2 regions of the Mesorhizobium sp. M1D.F.Ca.ET.231.01.1.1 genome follow, and region 1 is predicted to be linked to the other one. Evidence: riboswitches for the same ligand, from Rfam matches in the RefSeq annotation. Region 1 holds a riboswitch; the other holds the start of a gene.
What was found. A riboswitch is a leader RNA that binds a small molecule or an ion and turns the genes downstream of it on or off. The one in region 1 is predicted to bind S-adenosylmethionine.
Positions count from the first base shown of each region.

Region 2: another riboswitch for S-adenosylmethionine. It lies ahead of EN874_RS06805 (homoserine O-acetyltransferase); the one in region 1 lies ahead of EN874_RS25595 (O-succinylhomoserine sulfhydrylase).

Region 1 is NZ_RZOZ02000011.1:188,219-197,350, forward strand. It holds gene EN874_RS25580 (Hsp33 family molecular chaperone) at 1-119, shown strand, start outside; gene apaG (Co2+/Mg2+ efflux protein ApaG) at 326-718, opposite strand; gene EN874_RS25590 (ceramide glucosyltransferase) at 937-2,082, shown strand; gene EN874_RS25595 (O-succinylhomoserine sulfhydrylase) at 2,117-3,304, opposite strand; SAM riboswitch at 3,377-3,454, opposite strand; gene EN874_RS25600 (2'-deoxycytidine 5'-triphosphate deaminase) at 3,533-4,627, shown strand; gene EN874_RS25605 (ABC transporter substrate-binding protein) at 4,718-5,485, shown strand; gene araD1 (AraD1 family protein) at 5,685-6,674, opposite strand; gene mmsB (multiple monosaccharide ABC transporter permease) at 6,882-8,174, opposite strand; gene mmsA (multiple monosaccharide ABC transporter ATP-binding protein) at 8,171-9,132, opposite strand, start outside.
Region 2 is NZ_RZOZ02000002.1:71,864-80,995, forward strand. It holds gene EN874_RS06785 (DUF2125 domain-containing protein) at 1-479, shown strand, start outside; gene EN874_RS06790 (sugar kinase) at 487-1,431, shown strand; gene EN874_RS06795 (prephenate/arogenate dehydrogenase family protein) at 1,552-2,487, opposite strand; gene hisC (histidinol-phosphate transaminase) at 2,493-3,596, opposite strand; SAM riboswitch at 3,760-3,837, shown strand; gene EN874_RS06805 (homoserine O-acetyltransferase) at 3,930-5,099, shown strand; gene metW (methionine biosynthesis protein MetW) at 5,188-5,802, shown strand; gene EN874_RS06815 (glycosyltransferase family 2 protein) at 6,092-7,027, shown strand; gene EN874_RS06820 (DUF1194 domain-containing protein) at 7,095-7,892, opposite strand; gene EN874_RS06825 (ABC transporter ATP-binding protein/permease) at 7,945-9,132, opposite strand, start outside.

The DNA of each region.
Region 1 (9,132 bases):
TCGAAGGCTTCTCGGCCGAGGAGATCAAGGACTCGACCGAGGACGGCGGCATCCATGTCGCCTGCGAATTCTGCTCGACGCAGTACGACTTCGACCCGGCGGAGTTCGCGGGCGAGTGAAATGCCCTTCCTTCTCCCCGTTCCACGGGGAGAAGGTGCCCGAAGGGCGGATGAGGGGCAGCGCCGGCGTTGGCCATGCAAGCGCCCTCGCTTTGTGCGAAAGAAAATCTCAAACCTGGCGCCGCCCCTCATTGCCCTGCCGGGCATTTCTCCCCGTAAACGGTCCGTAAACGGGGAGAAAGAGGCTGCCGCGTAGGATTTCGCCCTTAGTTCACCGTGCGCCTCGTCCCCGGCATGTCGAGGGAGAAGGCGGGGATGGCGACGTCGAACGTCTCGCCGCGCCCATTGCGCATCGTGTAGTGGCCGACCATGATGCCGGACGGCGTCGAGAGCGGGCATCCCGACGTGTACTGGTAGCTGTCGCCGGGATTGAGCTCCGGCTGGTCGCCGACGACGCCCGCGCCGCGCACTTCCTCGACGCGTCCGCGTCCGTCGGTGATGTGCCAGTAGCGCGACAGAAGCTGCACGAACTCGTCCGAACGGTTGTCGATCGTCACCTGGTAGCCCCAAACATAGCGGTTCTCGGACGGGTCCGAACGGTCCTCCAGGTAGAACGGCCTGACCTGCACTTCGATGTTGCGCGTGACGGCGCGATACATGTGCCACTCCGGTTGCCGCCGCTGGGAGCATTTGTCGCGCTTCGCGGTTGTTACGCTAGCGCCGTCCATCCTGCCGGCTTTCCACCGCACGTGCCGACAAACAATGTCATTTAAGTGACACATGACAATGTTGGTGTGCACAAACCGTGTGGGCGACTCGGGCGCTCCGTCGACTGATGAAACGCCGCGGGCGGCCTTTCCGGAGTGACCAGATCTCGATGGAACTGACTCTCGCAGCCGCCTTTGCCTCGTCAGCCCTTGTTCTTTCCAACTTCGCCAGCATTCTGTTCGCTTCCTCGCGGCTGAAGGCGCGTCGCGTCATACCTGCGTCCTCCGGCAACCAGCCGCCGGTCTCCATCGTCGTTCCGTCGCGGGGCGTCGAGCCGTTCACCGGGGAGACGCTCGACCGCGCCTTCTCGCTCGACTGGCCCCGCTATGAGCTGATCTTCTGCGTCGCCCATGCCAACGATCCCGTGGTCGGACTGATCAATGCCGCGATCGCGCGCTTCCCCAAGGTTCCGGCGAGGCTGCTCGTCGGCGATGACAGGATCAGCGCCAATCCCAAGCTCAACAACTGCGTCAAGGGCTGGCAGGCGGCCCGGCACGATTGGGTGATCCTTGCCGATTCCAACGTGTTGATGCCCAAGGACTATGTCCAGCATCTGATGGCGGCCTGGCGGCCGGACACCGGTCTCGTCTGCTCGACACCGGTCGGCTCGCGGCCGGACGGTTTTTGGGCCGAAGTCGAATGCGCCTTCCTCAACACGCTGCAGGCGCGCTGGCAATATGCCGGCGAGGCGCTCGGCCTTGGCTTCGCCCAGGGCAAGAGCATGCTGTGGAACAAGCCGATGCTCGATGCCCATGGCGGCATCCAGGCTTTGGCCGCCGAGATCGCCGAGGATGCGGCGGCGACCAAGCTGGTCAACGGCCTGGGCCTACGGGTCAATCTCGTGGCCTCGCCCTTCGAGCAGCCGCTCGGCCAGCGCACGCTCGCCGAGATCTGGTCGCGCCAGGCGCGCTGGGCTCGGCTGCGCCGCGTCACCTTCCCATTGTTCTTCGCGCCCGAGATCCTGACCGGGATGGTCGTGCCGCTCAATTTCGCGCTGATCGCGGCGGCAGGTGCCGGCGCCAGCCTGCCTACGACCGCGCTTTGCGTGCTGGCGATCGCTTATGTGCCGGAATGCCTGCTTGCCTGGTCCAAGGGCTGGTACCTGTCGCCGCGCAGCGTGACCGCAATGATCGTTCGCGATGCGATGCTCCCCACCATCTGGGCGCGCGGCTGGCTGGGCGGTGTCGTCGAATGGCGCGGCAACGCCATGACGATCCGCACCGGGGAGATGACCGAACTCGAAGAGATTGCCTGAGCCGGCTGCGGCTCAAGGCCGCTCTTTGCTGCCGCTACTTCGCCGCCTTTAGCGCCTCTTCGATGTCGGCCAGCAGATCGTCGGTGTCCTCAAGCCCCACGGACAGACGCAGCGTGCCAGGCCCGATGCCGAGTTCGGCGCGCGCCTCGTCGCTCAGGTTCTTGTGCGTCGTGGTCGCCGGATGGGTGATCAGGCTCTTGGCGTCGCCGAGATTGTTGGAGATCAGCACGATGTCGAGCGCGTTCTGGAAGGCGAACGCCGCCTGCTTGCCGCCCTTGACGTCGAGGCAGATCAGCGTCGAGCCGCCAGACATCTGCTTCCTGACGACATCCGCCTGCGGATGGTCGGCGCGGCCCGGATAGATGACGCGGGCGATCTCCGGCCTGTCGGCCAGGAAGTCGGCGATCTTGCCGGCGCTTTCCGTCTGCTGGCGCACCCGCAGCGGCAGCGTCTCCAGGCCCTTGAGCAGCGTCCAGGCGTTGAAGGGCGACAGGCTCGGGCCGGTGTGGCGGAAATAGTCGTGCAGGTTCTCGTCGATCCATTTCTTGTCCGACAGGATGACGCCGCCGAGGCAGCGGCCCTGTCCGTCGATATGCTTGGTCGCCGAATAGACAACGATATGGGCGCCGAGCTGCAAGGGCTTCTGCTGCAGCGGCGTGGCGAAGACATTGTCGACGATCACGCGCGCGCCGATCGAGTTGGCTAAAGCGGCGACGGCGGCGATGTCGACCACTTCCAGCGTCGGGTTGGTCGGGCTCTCCAGGAAGAACAGCTTGGTGTTCGGTCTGACCGCCTTTTCCCAATTGGCGATGTCGGTGCCGTCGATCAGCGTCGCCTGGATGCCGTAGCGCGGCGCCAGCGTCTCGACCACCCAACGGCAGGAGCCGAACAGCGCCCGCGCGGCAACGATATGGTCGCCGGCCTTGACGCTGCACAGAAGCGCTGCGCTGACCGCCGCCATGCCGGAAGCGGTGGCGCGGGCATCTTCGGCGCCTTCCAGCGCGCACATGCGCTTTTCGAACATGTCCACGGTCGGATTGGCGTAGCGCGAATAGATGAAGCCCGGCTCCTCGCCCTTGAAACGGGCTTCCGCGGCTTGCGCCGTCTCATAGACATAGCCCTGGGTGAGGTACATTGCCTCGGCGGTCTCGCCGAAGCCGGAACGCAGCGTCCCGCCATGCACGAGTGCCGTCTGAGGTTTCCAGTTGCGCGTCTTCGTCATCGCCCTAATTCCACTCGCAAAGAACATCCAAACACAAAAAAACCGGCCGCGATGTCGCAACCGGTCCATACGGCCTTGCGGCCAGCGGTCCTTTAGCGACTTGTTTAACGTGGCTGCAAGCCGACCGGCCAAATCACCACGGGATAACGACCCTTTAGACCCGCACCGCGCTTGCGTCAATTGCCGGCTTGATTAAGAGGTTTGTACCAGTTGGAACGGAGCCAGCCTTTGCGGCAGACAGGCATTCTTCCGGATCAGGACATCGCGGCGCTGTTTGAGGCGGGCGCGCTGAAGTCGCCGCGCGTGCTCGATACCAATCAGATTCAGCCGGCCAGCCTCGATCTGAGGCTGGGCGACAAGGCTTTCCGCGTGCGCGCCTCCTTCCTGCCCGGTCCCGATCACCTGGTGGCCGACAAGCTCGACCGGCTGAAGTTGCACGAGATCAATCTCGCCGAGGGCGCGGTGTTGGAGACGGGCTGCGTCTATATCGTGCCGCTGCTGGAAAGCCTGGCGCTGCCTTCAAACGTGTCGGCTTCGGCCAATCCGAAGAGCTCGACCGGACGGCTGGACATTTTCACGCGCGTCATGACCGACCGCGGCCACGAGTTCGACAAGATCGCGGCCGGCTATCATGGTCCGCTCTATCTCGAAGTCAGCCCGCGCACCTTCCCGATCGTCGTGCGCGCCGGCTCGCGCCTGTCGCAGATACGCTTCCGCACCGGCAATGCGCTTTTGTCGGAGCGCGAATTGCGCGATCTCCACCATGCCGAGATGCTGGTCGCCACCGAGCCACCCAACATCTCCGGCGGCGGGATAGCACTGTCGATCGATCTCGACGGCGACAAGGACGGCCTGGTCGGCTATCGCGGCAAGCACCACACCGGCCTCGTCGACGTCGACAAGCGCGCCGCGCAGGATGTCGTCGACTTCTGGGAGCCTCTCTACAAGAGCGGCGCCGGCGAATTGGTGCTCGATCCGGACGAGTTCTACATCCTGGTCTCGCGCGAAGCCGTGCATGTGCCGCCGCTCTATGCCGCCGAGATGACGCCGTTCGACCCGCTGGTCGGCGAGTTCCGCGTCCACTATGCCGGCTTCTTCGATCCCGGTTTCGGCCACTCCGCCGCTGGCGGCAGCGGCAGCCGGGCGGTGCTCGAGGTGCGCAGCCATGAGGTGCCCTTCATCCTCGACCACGGCCAGATCGTCGGACGCCTTGTCTACGAGCATATGCTCAAGCGCCCGCAGGCGCTCTATGGCAGCGACCTCGGCTCGAACTACCAGGCGCAGGGGCTTAAGCTCTCTAAGCATTTCCGCGCCGCGCGCTGACAGTTCACGTCAGACACCGCTTGCCCGGCTGGGCGCGCCATGCTTGGCTGCGCCTCACCAATCTAGACGCCTGACTGAGGGAGACAAAAAATGCAGATAACCAGATGGATCGTATCGGCGACAGTCGCCGCCATGTTGGCGCTTGGCGCCGGTTCCGCGATCGCGGCGGAAAAGATCAAGATCGGCACCGAGGGCGCCTATCCGCCCTTCAACACCATAACGCCGGACGGCAAGGTTGAGGGCTTCGACATCGACATCGCCAATGCGCTTTGCGCCCAGATGAAGGTCGAGTGCGAGATCGTCACCCAGGATTGGGACGGCATCATTCCGGCCCTCCAGGCCAAGAAGTTCGACGCCATCATCGCCTCGATGAGCATCACCGAGGAGCGCAAGAAGCAGGTCGCCTTCACCCACAAATACTATACGACGCCGCTTGCGCTGGTGGCGCTCAAGGACAGCGACATCGCCTCCACCGAGCCGGCGGCGCTCGCCGGCAAGACCGTCGGCGCCCAGGCCTCGACCACCCAGGCCGACTATGCCCAGGACAAATATGGCAAGGCCGGCGCCGAGGCGAAGCTTTATCCGACCCAGGAAGAGGCGATCACCGATCTCCAGAACGGCCGGCTCGACGCCGTCATTTCGGACAAGTTCGTGCTGGTCGACTGGCTGAAGAAGGCGAGCGACGGCTGCTGCAAGCTGGTCGGCGACGTCAAGGGCACCGAGACTGAGGCCGGCATCGCCGTGCGCCTGGAGGACACCGCGCTGCGCGACAAGCTGAACGCGGCCATCGATGCCATCGTTGCCGACGGCACCTACAAGAAGATCCAGGCGAAATATTTCGACTTCGATATTTATTGAGGTTGAAGCTGCCAATCTCCCCCCTTGTGGGGGAGATGCCCGGCAGGGCAGAGGGGGGCGCGAAGGATCGCCAACCTCTACTGTAGCCAAGAAGACAGTCCGCAGGCAGAGCCGGCTGGATTGCGAACGCTGGCGGGACAGCGCCCCCCTCTGGCCTGCCGGCCATCTCCCCCACGAGGGGGGAGATCACGCTTTCACCTCAAAGCGCCTTCACGGCCACTTTCACCGGCTTTTCGATCTCCAGCGGATTGCGCAGCGGCAGGCCGAAATCCTTGGCCTCGATCTCGAACACGTCGCCGGCCTCGGTCTTGATGCCGTCGGCGAAGGAGAGCGTCGCGGTGCCGAACATGTGCACATGCACGTCGCCGGGCTGGCGGAACGCCGAATATTTGAAGTGGTGATGCTCGAGATTGGCGATGGTGTGCGACATGTTCGCCTCGCCCGACAGGAACGGCTTTTCCCAAAGCACCTTGCCGTCGCGCCAGATGCGCGATGAGCCCCTGATGTCGGCGGGCAGGTCGCCGATCAGGATCTCCGGCCCGAACGACGCGTTGCGCAGCTTGGAGTGGGCGAGGAACAGGTAGTTGACCCGCTCGGTCACGTGGTCCGAAAACTCGTTGGACAGCGTGAAGCCGACACGGAACGGCGCGCCGTCGTCGCCGATCACATAGATGCCGGCGATCTCCGGCTCCTCGCCGGCGTCCTGCGCGAAGGCGGGCGACATCAGCGCAGCACCCGGCGCCACCGCCATGGTGCCGTTGCCCTTGTAGAACCACTCCGGTTGCACGCCGATCTGGCCCTTTGGTGGCTTGCCGCCTTCCAGCCCCATGCGAAACATCTTCATGGAATCGGTGAGCTGCTCTTCGCCGTCGCTGAGCTTCTTGTGCATGGAATCGCGCGTCGCGGCCGAGCCGAGATGGGTCAAGCCCGTGCCGGTGAGGTGCAAATGCGCCGGGTCCGGATGGTTGATCGGCGACACCAGCCGCCCCTTCTTGTAGGCGGCATCGAGATCGACCGTCTCGCCGTAGCCCTTGCGCTCGATCAGGGCTTCGAGACCGATACCCGTGCGGGCGGCCTCCATCGCCAGCGAATAGACGCTGCGCGCGCCGTTGATGATCCGGGTCTTGCCGCCGCTGCGGGCAACGACCCGGATCGTCTCGGCGTCGTCGAGGATCTGGGAAATCAGCATGATGAAACCCTCTCTCTTTTGCCTTGGCCCGGCTGCCGGCGGCAAACCCTGACCGCGCGGCCCGGAACCGATCCGTGCCACGGTTGAAACTCCTGCGCCGGATTGCGCTCGCGGGCCTGGTCCTTTCGGGACTTCTTCGCGCCGACGGGTTGCCGGCAGCTCCGCGATCTAGAACCCGTATGCCTCCTTAGTCCTTGTCTTCAGCCGTTAAGCCTTGTTCTTGTTGTAGACGTCGAAGATGACCGCGCCGAGCAGCACCAGGCCCTTGACCACCTGCTGCCAGTCGACATTGACGCCCATGATCGACATGCCGTTGTTCATGACACCCATGATGAAGCCGCCGACCACGGCGCCGATGACCTGTCCGACGCCGCCCATCGCCGAGGCGCCGCCGATGAAGACGGCGGCGATCACGTCGAGCTCGCTGCCGAGGCCGGCCGCCGGCACCGCCTGGCCGAGGCGGGCCGCGATGATCAGGCCGCCGAGCGCCGACAGCACGCCCATGTTGATGAAGACGAGCAGCGTCAGCCTTTCGGTATTGATGCCGGACAGCTGCGCCGCCTTGGCGTTGCCGCCCATCGCATAGATGCGGCGGCCGATCGTCATGCGCTTGGTGACGAAAACGAACAGCGAGATCAGCACGCCCATCACCAGAAGCACCACCGGCAGGCCCCGGTAGCTGGCGAACTGGAACACCAGGAACAGCGCCAATGCGCTGCCCACCAGCGTCTTGACGACGAAAAGCGGGAAGGGCTCGGCCTCATAGCCATGCCGCTCGCGCTTGCGGCGGGCCCTTAGCCCGAAATAGGCATAGGCAAGCACGGCGACCAGGCCGAGCACGATCGTCGTCATGTGCAGCGTCAGCCCGCTGCCGACGATGGTCTTGCCGGCGGCGTTCACCGTCGGCGGGATCAGCGTCAGCGGGCCGATGACGTCCGGGATGAAGCCGGAGCTCAGCGCCTTGAAGCTGTCGGGAAGCGGGCCGACCGAGGAGCCGCCGCCAAGCAGGGCCTGGCAGATGCCGCGGAAGATCAGCATGCCCGCCAGCGTCACGATGAAGCTCGGTATCCGGTGGTAGGCGATCCAGTAGCCTTGCGCGGCGCCGATAAGGGCGCCGACGATCAGGCACACGATCGAGACCACGAGCGGATTGCTGAATATCCCAAGCGGCCAGATGACCATCATCATCGCCGCAAGAGCGCCGATGAAGCCTGCGACCGATCCCACGCTGAGATCGATATAGCCGGCGACGATCACCAGAAGCATGCCGAGCGCCATCACGATGATGAACGAGTTCTGCTGCACCAGGTTCGAGAGGTTGACCGGTTTGAACAGCGTTCCCGACGTCGTGTACTGGAAGAACAGCATGATGACGATCAGCGCGATGATCAGGCCGTATTCGCGCAGATTTGTCGTCAGCGCCGAAACGGCGATGCGCGGACCATGCTTGACGTCCTCGGCGGCGCCGCTTTGCGGCGCGGGAGCGCTTTCTGTGCTCATGATGCTTTTTTTCCTTCTCCCCGAACGATGGCGCGCATGATTTTTTCCTGGCTGGCATCGCTTGCCGCCATTTCGCCGACGATACGCCCTTCGTTCATGACATAGATGCGGTCGGTGATGCCGAGCAGTTCCGGCATTTCCGACGAGATGACGATGATCGCTTTGCCTTCGGCGGCGAGGCGGGCGATGATCGTGTAGATTTCGTACTTGGCGCCGACGTCAATACCGCGCGTCGGCTCGTCCAGGATCAGCACTTCGGGATCGGCGAACAGCCATTTCGACAGCACCACCTTCTGCTGGTTGCCGCCCGAGAGATTGCCGGTCAGCTGATAGACGCTGGAGGCGCGGATGTTGGTCTTCTTGCGGTAGTCGTTGGCGACGCTCATCTCGCGCATGTCGTCGATGACGCCGCGGCTGGAGACGCCTCCCAAATTGGCTAAAGTCACATTGTGCTTGATGTGGTCGATGAGGTTGAGGCCGTAGGTCTTGCGGTCCTCGGTGACATAGGCGATGCGGTTTTGCACCGCCTTGCTCACCGACGAAAGGTCGATCGGCTTGCCTTCGAGCAAAACCTCGCCGGTGATGTGCCGGCCGTAGGAGCGGCCGAACAGGCTCATCGCGAATTCGGTGCGGCCGGCGCCCATCAGCCCCGCGATGCCGACCACCTCGCCCTTGCGCACGTTGAGGTTGACGTTCTTGATCACCTGCCGCTCGGCGTGGATCGGGTGGTAGACCGACCAGTCCTTGACCTCGAAGACGACCTCGCCGATCTGCGGCTCGCGCGGCGGATAACGGTCGTCCAGCGAGCGGCCGACCATCGAGGTGATGATGCGGTCCTCGCTGATGTCTTTCCTGGGCAGGGTCTCGATGGTGCGCCCGTCGCGGATCACCGTCACCTTGTCGGCGACGCGGTTCACCTCGTTGAGCTTGTGCGAGATCAGGATCGAGGTCATGCCCT
Region 2 (9,132 bases), on a different contig from region 1:
CTGCTGGCCAGTTGCAGCCTAACGGCCAGGATATCGTCTATACCGGCAGCTTCAGCGATCTTGAGATCAACGCCAACGCGATCGGCGGCCGCGTGCTGCCGGCGCTGGACGGCGGCGGCGAGGCGACGCTGAAGAACGGCGTCGCGCTGCTTGCGGCGCCGCCGAAAAGCCTGCGCGGCCAGATGGTCGACATTGCCAGCCTCGACCTGTCGTCGGGAACGGCGCGCGTCACCGTGTCCGGACCGATCTCGGTCGACGCGGACGGCCTGATCGATGCCAGCCTGAAGATCAAGCTCAAGGACCCCAAGGCGGTGGCGGCCATCCTCGCCGGCGCCATTCCAGAGCGCAAAAATGAAATCGAGCAGGGTTTTGCCGGCATTGCCATGCTCGGCAGCGAGCCGTCCATGCCGCTCAAGGTCGTCAAAGGCAAGGCTTCGCTCGGCTTCATCCCGCTCGGCAAGATCAAGCCGGTAGAGTAGGCCGATAATGCCAAGGCCGGTCAAGCTGCTCAGTGTCGGCGCCTTCACCCTCGATACGATCTTGCGTGTCGAGACGCTCCCCACGCATCAGGGCAAATTCATCGCCGGCGATGGTGTCCAGATCGCCTCGGGCATGGCGACGAGCGCCGCCTGCGCCGCGCATCGCCTCGGCGCCGACGTGTCGCTCTGGGCGAGCGCGGGAGACGATGCGGTCGGCGACCGGCTGATCGCCGAGATCGAGGCGGAAGGCGTCGACTGCGGCCTGGTCCGCCGCGTCGCCGGCACGCGCTCTGCGCTGGCCGCGATCCTGGTGGATACCCATGGCGAGCGCATCATCGTTCCCTTCTATGACGGGAAGGCGCAAGCCGATCCCGGCTCCCTGCCGCTTGCCGATCTTTCCGGCTTCGACGCCGTGCTGGCGGATGTGCGCTGGCCGGGCGCCGCCGCACTTGCCTTGACGGCCGCGCGGGACGCCGGCCGTCCGGCGATCCTCGACGCCGACACCGCGCCGGTCGAGGTGCTGGAACGGCTCTTGCCCTTGGCCTCGCACATCGTCGCCTCTGAGCCGGCGGCGCGCATCGTCTGCGGCCACGCGCTCGACCCTGAAAGCGCCTGCGCCGATCTTGCCTCGCGCACCGACGCCTTTGTCGCGGTGACCGGAGGCGCCGCCGGAACCTGGTGGCATGACCGGGCAGCCGGCCGCGTCCGCCATGTCGAAGCGCCAAAGGTCAAGGCAGTAGACACGCTCGCCGCCGGCGATGTCTTCCACGGTGCTTTTGCCGTTGGCCTTGCCGAAGCGATGCCGGCCGATCAGGCGCTGCGCTTTGCCAGCGCCGCCGCAGCGCTCAAATGCCTGCGCTTCGGCGGCCGGCTCGGCGCGCCGGACCGGGCCGAGACACTGGCGATGATGGCGGCCCACTGGCCGTCATCCCAGCAAGGCAAAGGGAGCTGAGATTCAGGTCAGGCCGAGTCGAAAATGGCGGTTTCCGAGAACCGGAGCGGAGCGTACTTAAAGTACGTGAGCACCGGAAGCGCAGGGAACCGCCATTTGCAGGCCGGCCTCACCTGAATATCAGCTCCTTTTAGGATGCTCGACCGCTTGGCGGCCGAAATCCGGCACATCGATGTCCTGGCCGGCCTCGATGATCGAGCGGCGGATGGCGCGGGTGCGGGTGAAGAGGTCGAACAGCTTTTCGCCGTCGCCCCAGCGGATCGCCCGCTGCAGCGACGCGAGATCCTCCGAGAAGCGCGCCAGCATTTCCAGGATCGCGTCCTTGTTGTGCAGGCAGACATCCCGCCACATGGTCGGGTCGGAGGCAGCCAGGCGGGTGAAGTCGCGAAAGCCGGAGGCGGAATATTTGATGACTTCCGTCTTGGTCACGGATTCCAGATCGTCGGCGGTGCCGACGATGTTGTAGGCGATGATGTGCGGCAGATGCGAGACGATGGCCAAGGTCATGTCGTGATGCTGCGGGTCCATCGTGTCGATGTTGGAGCCGCAGCGGCGCCAGAACTCCGAGAGCCTCTCCAGCGCCTCGGGGTCGGTGTCCGGCAGCGGCGTGAAGATGCACCAACGGTTGTCGAAGAGGTCGGCGAAGCCGGCATCCGGCCCGGATTTTTCCGTGCCCGCCAGCGGGTGGCCAGGGATGAAGTGCACGCCTTCGGGCACATGCGGCCCGACTTGCGCGATGACGGAGGCCTTGGTCGAGCCGACATCTGTCAGGATGGCGCCTTTCTTCAGCGCCGGCGCGATCTCGGCGGCGACCTCGCCGGACGAGCCGACCGGAACCGACACTATGACGAGATCCGCGTCGCGGACCGCTTCTTCTGCATCGATCGTGTAGGAATCGCCGAGACCGAGTTCCCCGGCCCGGTTGAGCGTCGATTTGCTGCGCGTCGCGATGGCGACATGGCGCGCCAGGCCCTCGCGGCGGATGACGCGGGCAAGCGACGAGCCGATCAGGCCGATGCCGACCAGCGCTATTCTTTCGAACATCGGTGATGCCATGGTCTCTAGCTTTTCAGGAAGGTCTTGAGCGCATCGACGACGCCGCGATTGGCTTCTTCGGTGCCGACACTCATTCGCAGCGCATTGGGGAAGCCGTAGCCGGTGACACGGCGCAGAATGTAGCCGCGCGCACTCAGATAGTCGTCGGCCGCCGCCGCCGAATGCATCTTGTCGTCCGGGAAGTGGATCAGCACGAAATTGCCGACGCTGGGCGTCACGCGCAGCCCGAGCTTGGTCAGTTCCTCATTCAGCCAGGCCAGCCATTTTGCATTGTGCTCCACGCTGCGCTCAATATGGGCGCGGTCGCGGATGGCCGCGATGCCGGCCTCGATCGCGGTCGCGTTGACGTTGAAGGGGCCGCGCACGCGGTTGATCGCATCGACGATATGCGCCGGCCCGTACATCCAGCCGACGCGCGCGCCGCCGAGGCCGAGCTTTGAGAAGGTGCGGGTCATGGCCACATTCTCGGCGCTGCCCGCCAACTCGATGCCGGCTTCATAGTCGTTGCGCCGCACGTACTCGGCATAGGCCGCGTCGAGCACCAAAAGCACGTTCTTCGGCAATCCGGCGTGCAGCCGGCGCACCTCCTGGAACGGCACGTAAGTGCCGGTCGGATTGTTGGGATTGGCAAGGAAGACGATTTTTGTTCGCGGCGTGACGGCAGCCAGGATCGCGTCGATGTCGGCGCGCTCGTCGGTTTCCCTGACCGCCACCGGCTTGGCGCCAGCGGCCTGGATGTAGATCTTGTAGACCATGAAGGCGTGCTCGGTGAACACGGCCTCGTCGCCGGGCGCGAGATAGGTCTGCGCCAACAGGCCGAGGATCTCATCGGAGCCGTTGGAGCAGATGATGTTTGCCGGGTTGAGGCCATGCACCTCGGCGATCGCCTCGCGCAACCGGCGGGCGGAGCCGTCGGGATAGACATCCAGTTTTGCAGCTACCTCCCGCGCGGCCTCGATCGCCTTCGGCGAAGGCCCGAGCGGATTCTCGTTCGACGACAATTTGTAGACCTTCGTCACGCCGGCGGGCGCGGTGCTTTTTCCAGGCACGTAGGCCTCGATGTCCATGATGCCCGCGCGGGGCGTCGGACGTGGCTGATCCTGCTTCATGTCACAAATCCGTCGAGAAGGCCTCGGTCCGGAGGCCGCTGCGGAAATACAGGCCGTGGCCCGGAATGTCGAGTGCCGCGCTCGCGCCGGCAGGCTGGCCTCAAATGCTGCCCCTCGGATGCTGGCCGTTGACGAAGCGCAATGCTGGTCCTAGAAGAGCAGCCGGACTTCCCGTGGTGATTTGGCCGGTCGGCTTGCAGCCACGTTAAACAATTCGCTAAAGGGCCGTTTGCAACCTGTAACCGGCTTTGCGAAGGCGAGCCGGTTTTTTGTTGTCCGCGGCCGGCCGGACACCGCGTCGGTGAGATCGATGCGGACTGGATGGGGAATGCAATGGCCGCTCAGCGCGCTCCAAGGACCAACAACGAGGCCGACCGCCCGTCGAGCCCGGTGCTGCAGTTCGGACCCGACAAGCCGCTGAGGCTCGATGCCGGCACGGTGCTGTCGCCGTTCCAGGTCGCTTACCAGACCTACGGCACCCTCAACGACGCCCGCTCCAACGCCATCCTCGTCTGCCATGCGCTGACCGGCGACCAGCACGTCGCCAACACCAATCCGGTGACCGGCAAGCCTGGCTGGTGGGAGGTGCTGATCGGCCCCGGCAAGATCATCGACACCAGCCGCTTTTTCGTCATCTGCGCCAACGTCGTCGGCGGCTGCCTCGGCTCCACCGGCCCGGCCTCGACCAATCCGGCGACCGGCAGGCCCTATGGCCTCGACCTGCCGATCATCACCATCCGCGACATGGTGCGCGCGCAGCTGATGCTGGTCGACCATTTCGGCATCGAGAAGCTGTTTTGCGTGCTCGGCGGCTCGATGGGCGGCATGCAGGTGCTGCAATGGGCCGCAAGCTACCCGGAGCGCGTCTTCTCGGCGCTGCCCATCGCCACCGGCGCCCGCCATTCCTCCCAGAACATCGCCTTCCATGAGGTCGGGCGGCAGGCCGTCATGGCCGATCCGGACTGGCACGGCGGTAAATATCTGGATTTCGGCAGGCGTCCGGAAAAGGGGCTCGCCGTGGCCCGCATGGCCGCCCACATCACCTATCTCTCGGAAGCAGCGCTGCACCGCAAATTCGGCCGCAACCTGCAGGATCGCGAGGCGCTCACCTTCGGTTTCGACGCCGATTTCCAGATCGAGAGCTATCTGCGCCATCAGGGCATGACCTTCGTCGACCGCTTCGACGCCAACTCCTACCTCTATCTGACCCGCGCGATGGACTATTTCGACCTCGCCGCCGACCATGGCGGACGGCTGGCCGACGCCTTCGCCGGCACCAAGACGCGCTTCTGCCTGGTGTCCTTCACATCAGACTGGCTGTTCCCGACCGAGGAGAGCCGCTCGATCGTGCATGCGCTGAACGCCGCCGGCGCCTCCGTCTCCTTCGTCGAGATCGAGACCGATCGCGGCCATGACGCCTTCCTGCTCGACGAGCCGGAACTGTTCGCGGCCATCAACGGCTTCATCGCCTCGGCCGCACGCGCCAGGGGGCTCAGCCTGTGAGCGGCGCGCGATCCCTCTGTTTTGGCCGCATTTGCGCGGCGCCAGGATTCCCCGTGGCCGCAAAGGCTCCAAGGCCGGAGGTGTGCCCATGAGCGTCAATCGTGCCCAGCGAGTCGACCTCGAGGTCGTCACCGGTCTCATCCCGCCGCATTCGCGCGTGCTGGATGTCGGCTCGGGCGACGGCGTGCTGCTGGAGCTTCTGCAGGAGACCAGGCAGGTCGACGGCCGCGGCCTGGAGCTGTCGCAGCGAGGCGTCAACGAATGCGTGGCGCGCGGCCTTTCCGTCGTCCAGGGGGATGCCGACACGGATCTGAAATTCTATCCCGACAAGGGTTTCGATTTCGTCGTGCTGTCGCAGACCATGCAGGCGACCCGCAATCCGAAGGTGGTGCTCGACGAGCTGCTTCGGATCGGCAACCGCGCCATCGTCTCCTTCCCCAATTTCGGCCACTGGCGCGTGCGCTTCTCGCTGCTGATCAAGGGCAGGATGCCGGTCACCAAGGACCTGCCCTACTCCTGGTACGACACGCCGAACATCCACTTCTGCACCATCCGCGACTTCGTCAATCTGTGCGAGGAGCTCGGCGCGACGGTCGAGAAGGCCACCGCGCTCGACGCCAACGGCCAGAAGATCGGCCTGTCGATGCCGTGGTGGTTCTGGAACTTCTTCGGCCAGCAGGCGGTATTCCTGCTCAAGCGCTGACTGCGGTCGTGGAAAGATGATGGCGGTGCAACATCCAACCTGTTCGGTCGGGGTGGAAGTCGTTCCTGCAGTGTCGGGCATGGCTGAGGATAGGTCGTCGCAAAGTGTTGCCTTCAAACCGCATGACATTGAGGAAATACGTACCGACCCTGACGCTGAAGCGACGCTTCAGGTGACATAGGCGCATCTTTTCGGTACCGTTTTTGTCGAATCCATCGGGGCGGTGGACATAAAGGGCAGGTGCGGGATCGATCCGATCGTTGCTTGTCCGCCCCACAACGAAGGTTAGATGCCGACCGCTTCCGACACAGCTCCTCTGATCACCGTGATCACACCGACGCACAACCGGCGCAGCCAGGTCGTGCGCGCGGTGGAAAGCGTTCTTGCCCAGACACTTACCCGCTTCGAGCACATCGTCGTCGACGACGGTTCGACCGACGGCACCGCCCTGGCGCTCGCCGAAATTCGCGACCCCAGACTGATCTATGTCGGCGCGAAATGGCGGGGCGCCAATGCCGCGCGCAACGCGGGCATCGAGCGCGCGCGGGCGCCGATCGTGACCTTCCTTGATTCGGACGATGTCTATCTGCCGGACCGCCTGGACCGGACGCTGTCGCACTTCGACAAAAACCCTTCTCTCGAAGTGCTGATCAGCTCCTTCATCTCTGTGAAGGGCAACCGCAGCACCAAATGCATCAACCGCCAGGCCTTGCTCGACAAAAGCACGCTGCAGCGCGCTCTGGTCTCGCAGACGATCTTCATCGCCGGCTCGGCGATCACCGCCCGGCACGAATCGCTGCTTGCGATCGGCGGCTTCGACAGCGACATCACGCGCATGCAGGACCGCGAATTGCTGCTGCGTTTTGCCAACCGCAGCGGCGCCTTGCTGTCGGATGATATCGACTGGAAGAAGTACAATTCGGAAAATTCGATTTCCGGCCGACGCGACGGCTATGTCGAGGCCTATGCCAACCTGATCGGCAAGCACCCCTACATCGCCGACCGCTATCCCGACGTCCCGCCCTATATGATCGCGCGCCAGATCATCGCCGACATCCTGAAGGGCAGGCTGCCGCAGGCATTTTCGGGCTATCTCGCCAACCGGTCGTCCAAGGCGCTCGGCTACTCGCCGGCCGAACTGCTGCGCGGCTATGTCGTCGGCCGGCGTTGGCGCCGCGACTGCTATGACGAGTTCCGCGCCAAATACGGCGCCCGGGCGGTTTAAGGGCGCCTGGGGCAAAACCGTCCGGAATTGCGAAAAACAGAAGTTGGAACGTCTGGCGCGCTCCAGTTCATCGATCCAGCTCCGGAAAATACGGATCGGAGAACCGCTGCCGCAGCCGCTCGCCAAGCAGGCAATCGATCGGCGCCTGGGCATCGACGCGAACCGTTCTGAGGTGACCGACGCCGCTCACCTCCTGGATCAGCTTGCGGCGGATCGCGGTCGAGAATTCGGACGCCGCATAGATCGGCAGCACGAACGAACCTGGGCCGCCGGTGACGCAGTCGGCATAGTAGCGATCGAGATGGCTGACGCTCGGCGACGGGCTGATGAGGATCGGCAGGCCGTTGATGATGATGCCCTCGGTCAGGGCCGCATCGCGGGTCATGGCGACAGGTAGCCCGGCATTGTTGGGCCCGTCCCCCGATATGTCGATGACCCGGCGCGGCGCCGAAAAGCCGTTTTTCTGCAGAAGCGCGGCGCCGAAGCCGAGGGCGCCGGAAATCGAGGTGCCGCGAAAGCTCCGGAACGGACGGCCCGCGATCTTGTCGGCGAAGGCATTGGCGCTGTCCGCGCCGTCGATGACCTGCCAGCCGATCACGCCGTCATTGCGCACGACGCCCGCCCATTCGAAATAGGCTATCGCGATGCGGCCCCTCGAACCCGAACGCACGGCATTGATGAAATCGGGATGCCGCAGCGCCTCGACATAGCCGGCGCGCTGCAGGGCGAACTCCCCTTCGTCCATCGATTGCGAGATATCGACGGCCAGCACCAGTTCGACATCGACGGCAGTGCCGCCGATTGCAGGCATTGGCGCTGCCTCGGCGCAGGCAAGGCATGCAAGCAGGCTGAGCAGCTTGAGCATGGCAGGCTCCCACCACGCCGGGATTCTTCACCGCGATCACGGCGAAATAAAGCTATTTCCTGGCGTGCGCCGCGGCCGGCGGGGGTTCGATCGCGCCGGCCCGAAGGCGGGCCGGCTTGAGCGCCGATCGGCCGCTGTCCTTGACGATGGTGAGCGCGCGCGGGAAGAACTGGTTGTTGTGCAGGCCACGCCCGATATTGAGGATGGCGGCGTCCGGCAGCCTGGCCTGCAGCATCGCCAGCACGCGCCGCAGCGTGGCGCCGTCGAATGTATCCAGCGCCTCGTCGATGATCACCCATTTCGGCTTCCTCAGCGCCAGCCGCGCGAAGGCGAGCAGCCGCTGTTCCTCGTCGGCCAGTTCATGCTCCCAGCGCGCCGAGCGGTCGAGCTGCGACGACAGGCGCTCGAGGCCGACTTCGCCGAGCACCGCGGAAATCTCAGCGTCGTCGATCCTGGCGCCTTCGGCATGGTTGAGAACGTCGCGCAGCGTGCCGAGCGGGAAATAGGGCGTGCGCGGTACGAAAAACGGCCTCTCCCCGGCCGGCATGCCGATGCGCCCGCTTCCCCAGGGCCAAAGGCCGGCGATGGCGCGGAAGAACAGCGTCTTGCCGGCACGCGGATCGCCGGTGATCATGACGCGCTCGCCGGCCTTTATCTCGGCATCCGTCTCGGCAAGCCTGGTGCAGCCGTCGGGAGAGGCGACCTCGAGCTTGTCGAATGTCAGCTTGCCATTCGCGTTCTCGCCGAACGCGATGCGCTTTTCCTTGGCATGCAGGATGTCCGTTTCGCCGAGCGCGATGCGGAAGTCGGCGACGCGCATCAGCGTTGCCCGCCAGTCGGCGATGGCGCCGATATTGTTGATGAACCAGCGCAGCGAGGAATTCACCTGGTTGAAGGCGCCGACAGCCATCATCAATCCGCCGAAGCTGATATCGCCCGCGAAATAGACCGGCGCCGCGACCAGGATCGGCGCCACCACGGTGATCCAGCCATAGGCATCGGTGATCCAGGACAGGTTGATCTGGGCGCCATAGATGCGCCGCATGGCGCCGAGCACGCTGGCGAGATCGACCTCCAGCTGCCGGCGGCCGTCCGCCTCGCCATGGGCAAGCGCGATGGCGTCGATATTCTCATTGACGCGGACCATGGAGGAGCGCAGCTCCGCCTCGCGCGTGTAGCGATCGCTGTTGAAGCGGATGAGCGGCCGGCCCACCAGCCAGCTCAGCCAGGAGGCAATGCC